Starkeya sp. ORNL1: one gene and its partner. The protein of the gene in region 1 interacts with the protein of each later gene in a pairwise test. Links are inferred from orthologs where the notes say so. Each region holds a gene or a part of one and is shown on either strand. Other genes may lie near its edges. The genes, in order: grpE and G3545_RS00300.

Region 1 (3,229 bases):
GAGGACGTTTGGAATGGCAGCTTGAACCGCCGCCGCATTGGCCGAATATAGAGGAGATCGAAAGGCGGCCTGAATCATGGCTCTCGACCCCCTAATCGCCGCGCGCGCCCCGGAGCTCGCCCGGCTCGACGAACGTTCACGAGAAATCTTCCGGCAGATCGTCGAGACCTATCTCGCCACCGGGGAGCCGGCAGGGTCGCGCAACATCTCGCGCATCATCCCGATGACGCTGTCGCCGGCATCGGTGCGCAACGTGATGGCGGACCTGGAGGCTGCCGGCCTCATCTTCGCGCCGCACACCAGCGCCGGCCGGCTGCCGACCGAACGCGGCCTGCGCTTCTTCGTCGACGCGCTGCTGGAGATCGGCGACATCGCCGAGGATGAGCGCAATTCCATCGAGGCGCAGGTGCGCGCCGCCGCCCGCGGCAAGACCGTGGACGGCGTGCTGGCGGAAGCCTCGGCGATGCTCTCCGGCCTGTCGCGCGGGGCGGGCGTCGTCACCGCCACCAAGACCGACGTGCGTCTCAAGCATATCGAGTTCGTGCCGCTCGATCCCTCACGCGCGCTGCTGATCCTGGTAGCCGAAGATGGCGAGGTGGAGAACCGGCTGGTACCGCTGCCGCCCGGCCTGCCGGCCTCGGCGCTGATGGAGGCAACCAATTTCCTCAATGCCCGCACCCGCGGGCGCACGCTGGAGGATCTGCGGACCGAGGTGGACAAGGTGCTCGCCGCCCATCGCGCTGAACTCGACGAGATCACCGCGCGTGTGGTCGCGGCGGGGCTCGCCAGCTGGTCCGGCGGCGACAAGGCGGAGCGCCGGCTGATCGTGCGCGGACAGGCCAAGCTGCTGCACGACCTCAGGGCGATCGAGGATCTGGAGCGCATCCGCCTTTTGTTCGACGACCTCGAATCCAAGCAGGAAGTGGCGGAATTGCTGGGCCGCGCCGAGGAGGCGCAGGCGCTGCGCATCTTCATCGGCTCGGAGAACAAGCTGTTCTCGCTGTCCGGCTCCTCCACCATCGTCGCGCCCTATCGCGACGGGCAGGGACGAGTGGTCGGCGTGCTCGGCGTCATCGGGCCGACGCGGCTGAATTATGCCCGTATCGTACCTATGGTGGACTTCACCGCCCGCGTCGTCAGCCGCGTTCTGGGCGACCCGGGCGCCGATGCAGCTTGATTTTTCCTCAACCTGACCCGATATGGCGGGCGTGCGGCGAGAACCCCGACCGGGTCACCGCAACAATTTTCCAATGAGGTTCCGATGAGCGACGACAACCGCAATCCGGCGGAAGAGGCTGATATCGCTGCCAACGCGGCGGCCTCGGAAGAGGCCGAGCCGACCGCCGAGGACGCCATCAGCGCGCTGCTCGCCGAGAAAGAGCGGCTCGACGCGGAAGTGGCGAGCCTGAAGGACAAGTTCCTGCGCGCCTTCGCCGAGGCCGACAATGTGCGCCGCCGCGCCGAGCGCGAAGTGGCTGACGCCAAGGTCTATGGCATCGCCAATTTCGCCCGCGACGTGCTGACCGTCGCCGATGATTTCGAGCGGGCGCTCGGTGCCATCGACGCCGATGCGCGCGAGACCGCCGATGGCACGCTGAAGACGGTGCTGGACGGTATCGACCTGACGTCCCGGGCGCTGACGCAGACGCTGACCAAGCACGGCGTCGCCAAGATTGAGGCCGAGGGCACCAAGTTCGATCCGAACCTGCACCAGGCAATGTTCGAGGTGCCTAACCCCGAGGTACCGTCGGGCACCATCGTGCAGGTGGTGCAGCCCGGCTACACCATTGGCGGGCGCGTGCTGCGGCCGGCGCTGGTCGGCGTCGCCAAAGGCGGCCCGAAGGCCGCGCCCGAGGCTTCCGCGGACAAGACGGACGCGGCTTGAGAGCCTGACTCAAAATTCGACGACGGGCAGGTGAGCGGTCCATTTCCCCTGTCATGGCCGGCCTTGTGCCGGCCATCTCGGCCTCTGACGCGCTGTCCGGGATCGAGATCCCCGGCACAAGGCCGGGGATGACGGTCATTCTGGAAGTTTTCGGTCAGGCTCTGAAGCGACCTAACCGTCTTATCTCGGCTCGACGCCGTCGCGCAGCGCCCGCATGGCTGTGAAGTCGGTGTCGAAGCCCTCGGCGGCGGCGACGCCGATCATGCGGACATAGCCGCTGCGGCCGAAGCTGATCCATTGCGCCAGCTTCACTGGCTTGCCGGTCTTGACGTCCTCGCCCTTGGCGATGATCTCGAAGCCCGGCTGGCCGGCGATGCGCAGCGGGCCGCCACGCTCCAGCCTGATCTCGCGCACGCCCGGCACCGAGGCGACGGCGCGCCGCGCGAAGCTCGGCCGCTCATCATCGCGCACGTCGCCCATGCCGTAAGCGGCGACGAAATAAGGCTGGTCGGCGCCGTCAAGCACATCGTTCGGACCCTTGGTCAGCAGTACCGCGGAACCGCCGAGCACCTTCACGATGCGATAGCCTTCCAGCGGCGAGACACGGAAGGGCAATTTGGCCAGCAATTCCTCGGTGGTCGGCGGCGGACGGAACACCACGCTGAGCAAGGCCTGCTCGATGGCCGCGTCCGGATAGCGTGCGCTCGCCTCGTCGGGAAGCTGCGCGGTGACGAGAGCGGTGGTGCCGTCGCCGGCCGCCAGCAGGATCCATTTGCGCAGCGCCAATGTGCCAACGCTCTGGAAGCCGGAGAGCAGCTGGCCCTTGACGCCGCCAGCGAGCTCGACATCGCGGCGCTTCTCGATGGTCACGCCCTGCTTCGCCAGCGCTGCGGCGTTGGAAAAGCTGTCCCGCACCTCCTGATAGGCCGGCGGCGGCATTTCGGCGATGAGGATGGACGCACGCGCGCCGCGATCCTCGAAGCCCTGCACCATTTCGCTCGGAATCATGCCGGCGGGCGGCACCAGGCCAACCGAGCCGCCCCTGGCGAAGACCGGATCGGCGGCATGCGCCGGCAAAATGAGGCAGAGCCCGACCATCAGGCCCGCAAAAAGTCTCAACATGCCGTTTCCTCAATTTTCAAGGGCACGATCAATCGGATGCACGCGCCGTAGTGTCAAATTGATGCGCCCAGGCCCATTCAGCAAGGTCGAGCTGCCGGGCACGATCCGATCGACACCGTGAAAGGCGAGCCGGCTCAAGCCGGAGAGCAGCAGGGCATCCCCGGATTCGAGGCGGATGGAACGGGTCGGATCGCGCCGCGAAGTGCCGCCGATACGAAACAC
Region 2 (3,279 bases), 3.9 Mb from region 1 along the record:
ATACGCCCGAAACCGGGCAGCTTGATGCCCGGCCGGCGCACATCGAGCCCCGCCACCGCGCCCAATATGTTGAACTCGATGCCCTCCACCCAGGCGAGGGTGAAGCCGCCATAACCGCCGAGCGACAGCCGGATCCCGGTGCGCGACGGCGCGAGGCCGAACCAGTTGCCGTCCACCGGGAAGTCCTTGCCGATCGCGGTCGGCGGCAGGCTGGCGTTTATCTCCGGCACCGCGGCGACCACCGAAGCGATGAAGGTGTTGGAATTCGGCCCGGGCCAGACCCGATAGTCGCCGGCATGGCCATAAGGGTAGTCATCGACCGCCTGCCGGAGCTTCGGGATGAGCGCCCGCGCCTCCTCGCCATCGGCCGCGAACACGATCGTGGGCTCATTTCCGTACCAGCGTCCGTCCGGCGGATAGGCGTTGCGGCGGATAGGCTGGCCCCAGCCGACCTTGTCGAAACGCTCATAGGAGGATGCCCCCTCCCCCTTCACCACGATCCAGGTATGGACGGCGAAAATGCCACGCCAACGCCCGACGCGGGCGGCATAGATGCGCACCATTGCCGGCTTGCTCACCGCGGGCAGCGGCAGCGTGCCGGTGCTGGACCAGTCGGCAGCACTCCAGCTACGCGTCCAGTCAGCCGTATTCCATTGGACCAGTGCATGGCCCCCCAGCGAGAGGGCGAAGAGCAGCATGAATCCAAGGAGCGAGAACCGGGCGGCGCGGAGCATTCTGCGACTGTGCCGGAAATTCCGGCGAAAACACGCCGGGCCAGGCGACTCTCTTCGAAAGTTGGACGATTCAGTTGCGAATGGTTCGCAGTCTCATTGACGCGATGCAACCGCCTCCCTATTAATATTGCGACTAATTCGCAGTTGCGAGGTATCCATGCTGGATCGGGTGGACGAGATGAGCCTTTCGGGCTGGCGGCGCGAGCGTGGCGAACCGCCGCTTTCCGAGGTTCACGGCAGCATCGCGGTACCGAAGCGTCCCGGCCTCTGGCGCCTGTTTGCCTTCATGGGACCGGGCTATCTCGTCGCCACCGGCTATATGGACCCCGGCAATTGGGCGACCTCGCTCGCCGGCGGCTCGAAGTTCGGCTACAGCCTGCTCACCGTCGCCCTGCTTTCCAATCTCATCGCCATATTGCTGCAGGCGCTGTGCTCGCGCCTCGGCGTCGCCTCGGGGCGCGACCTCGCCCAGGCCTGCCGCGACAGCTTTCCGCGCCCGGTCTCCTTCGTTCTCTGGATCCTCGCCGAGGCGGCGATCTGCGCCACCGACCTTGCCGAGGTGATCGGCACCGCCATCGGCCTGAACCTGCTGTTCGGCATTCCGCTGGAAATCGGCGTCATCCTCACCGCGCTCGACGTGTTCCTGATCCTGTGGTTGCAGACGCTTGGCTTCCGCTGGGTCGAGGCGCTGGTGATCGCGCTGCTCGCCGTCATCGCGCTGTGCTTCGGCATCCAGATCGCGCTCGCCGATCCCGATTGGGGCCAGGTGATCCGCGGCTTCGCCCCGACCGTCGAGATCGTCCGCAACCCGGACATGCTCTATCTCGCGCTCGGCATCCTCGGCGCGACGGTGATGCCGCATAATCTCTATCTGCACTCGGCCATCGTGCAGACCCGCCGCCATGACGGCACCATGGACGGCAAGCGCGAGGCGATAAAGCTCGCCACCTTCGATTCCACCTTCGCGCTGATGTTCGCGCTGACCATCAATGCCTCCATCCTCATTCTGGCGGCCTCCGCCTTCCACCATGGCGGCGTTGGCGAAGTGGCCGACCTCGGCAAGGCGCATGAACTCTTGAACCCGCTGCTCGGCAGTGCGCTGGCGCCGACCTTGTTCGCCGTCGCCCTATTGTGCTGCGGCCTCAACTCCACCGTGACCGCCACCATTTCCGGACAGGCGGTGATGGAAGGCTTCCTGCGCATCAAGCTGGCGCCATGGTTGCGGCGGCTCATCACCCGTTCCATCGCCATCGTGCCGGCGGCGGCGGTGACGATCGCCTATGGCGAGAGCGGCGCCGGCTCGCTGCTCATCATGAGCCAGGTGGTTCTCAGCCTGCAGCTGCCCTTCGCCGTGGTGCCGCTGATCATGTTCACGGCGGACTCGCGCAAGATGGGCGGCCTTGCCGCGCCGCGCTGGCAGATCGTGTTGGCCAGCATCGCCGCAGCGCTCATCATCGCGCTGAACATGAAGATGCTGTTCGATGTTGTGACCGGCTGAGGCCTTCCCCGCAGCCGGCCAACCAAGGTACGTCTTGTCACCGCGGTGATTTGCGCCTTCCCATAGGGACGGACTGCATATTCGGGGCAAGAGGCTGAGGGTTGGACGAGGCATGGCGAACGGCGACACCAGCTTCTTCGGCGACCTGCTCGGCACCATAGCCGAGCGCGGCCGCGCCTTGCTGGAGGGGCGCGAGCGCCGCCCTGCCGGAGCGATCCGCGCCGCCAACATCGTCGAACTCTGCGAGCAATTGCTCTCCGGCCGCGGTGAGGCCTCGGGCGTCGCACTCGCCCGCGAGATCCTGATCCTCTACCGCGCTTTGAAGACCGGCGAGCGCGTCGCCTTCTTCGAGGCGCTGGCCGAGACCTTCGGTCCTGACAAGGCGCGGCTCGACAAGGCGATCGCCGCCTATGCCGCCACCTCCTCCGAGCGTAGCCTCGCCGAACTCCACGCCGCCAGCGAGCCGCGCCGGCAGGAGCTGATCCGGCGGCTGAACCTCGCACCCTCCGCCACCGCGACGCTGGTCGCCATGCGCGCCAGCCTACTCGACGTGATGACGCGGCGGCCGGACCTCGGCAACCTCGACCGCGATTTCACCCATCTGTTCACGTCCTGGTTCAATCGGGGGTTCCTCGTGCTGCGCCGGATCGACTGGTCCACCCCTGCGAATGTCCTCGAGAAGATCATCCGCTATGAGGCGGTGCACGAAATCCGTGACTGGAACGACCTGCGCGCCCGCGTCGATAGTCCGGACCGGCGCTGCTACGCGTTCTTCCACCCCGCCCTCGTCGACGAGCCGCTGATCTTCGTCGAGGTGGCGCTGACCCGCGACATTCCCGACGCCATCGCTCCGATCCTCATCGAGAAGCGCGAGGCGCTGGACCCGGCCAATGCCAAGACTGCGGTGTTCTATTCCATATCGAACTGCCAGAAAGGGCTCGGCGGCGTCACCTTCGGCAATTTCCTGATCAAGCAGGTGGTCGAGGAGATCTCCCGCGAATTCCCCAAGCTCACCACTTTCGTGACGCTCTCTCCGGTGCCCGGTTT

What was found.
Region 2: the proteins of grpE (region 1) and G3545_RS00300 interact in binary tests that used the Escherichia coli proteins (3 or more experiments, as listed by UniProt). The link is inferred for Starkeya sp. ORNL1 from one-to-one orthologs.

The regions. Positions count from the first base shown.
Region 1 is NZ_CP048834.1:3,917,428-3,920,656, forward strand. What follows is about bases 159-3,073. They hold grpE (nucleotide exchange factor GrpE), read left to right. Parts: upstream 159-1,261; coding sequence 1,262-1,885; downstream 1,886-3,073. Other genes in these bases: hrcA (heat-inducible transcriptional repressor HrcA), read left to right, coding at 159-1,177; G3545_RS18625 (hypothetical protein), read right to left, coding at 2,066-3,007; G3545_RS18630 (alpha-ketoglutarate-dependent dioxygenase AlkB), read right to left, coding at 3,017-3,073. Also shown: G3545_RS18610 (multidrug efflux SMR transporter), read left to right, coding at 1-2; more of hrcA, read left to right, coding at 77-158; more of G3545_RS18630, read right to left, coding at 3,074-3,229. UniProt on the Escherichia coli protein: Participates actively in the response to hyperosmotic and heat shock by preventing the aggregation of stress-denatured proteins, in association with DnaK and GrpE. It is the nucleotide exchange factor for DnaK and may function as a thermosensor.
Region 2 is NZ_CP048834.1:62,684-65,962, reverse strand. What follows is about bases 97-3,061. They hold G3545_RS00300 (Nramp family divalent metal transporter), read left to right. Parts: upstream 97-891; coding sequence 892-2,232; downstream 2,233-3,061. Other genes in these bases: G3545_RS00295 (malonyl-CoA decarboxylase), read left to right, coding at 2,345-3,061; G3545_RS00305 (DUF3750 domain-containing protein), read right to left, coding at 97-734. In the rest of the region: more of G3545_RS00305, read right to left, coding at 1-96; more of G3545_RS00295, read left to right, coding at 3,062-3,279. UniProt on the Escherichia coli protein: H(+)-stimulated, divalent metal cation uptake system. Involved in manganese and iron uptake. Can also transport cadmium, cobalt, zinc and to a lesser extent nickel and copper. Involved in response to reactive oxygen.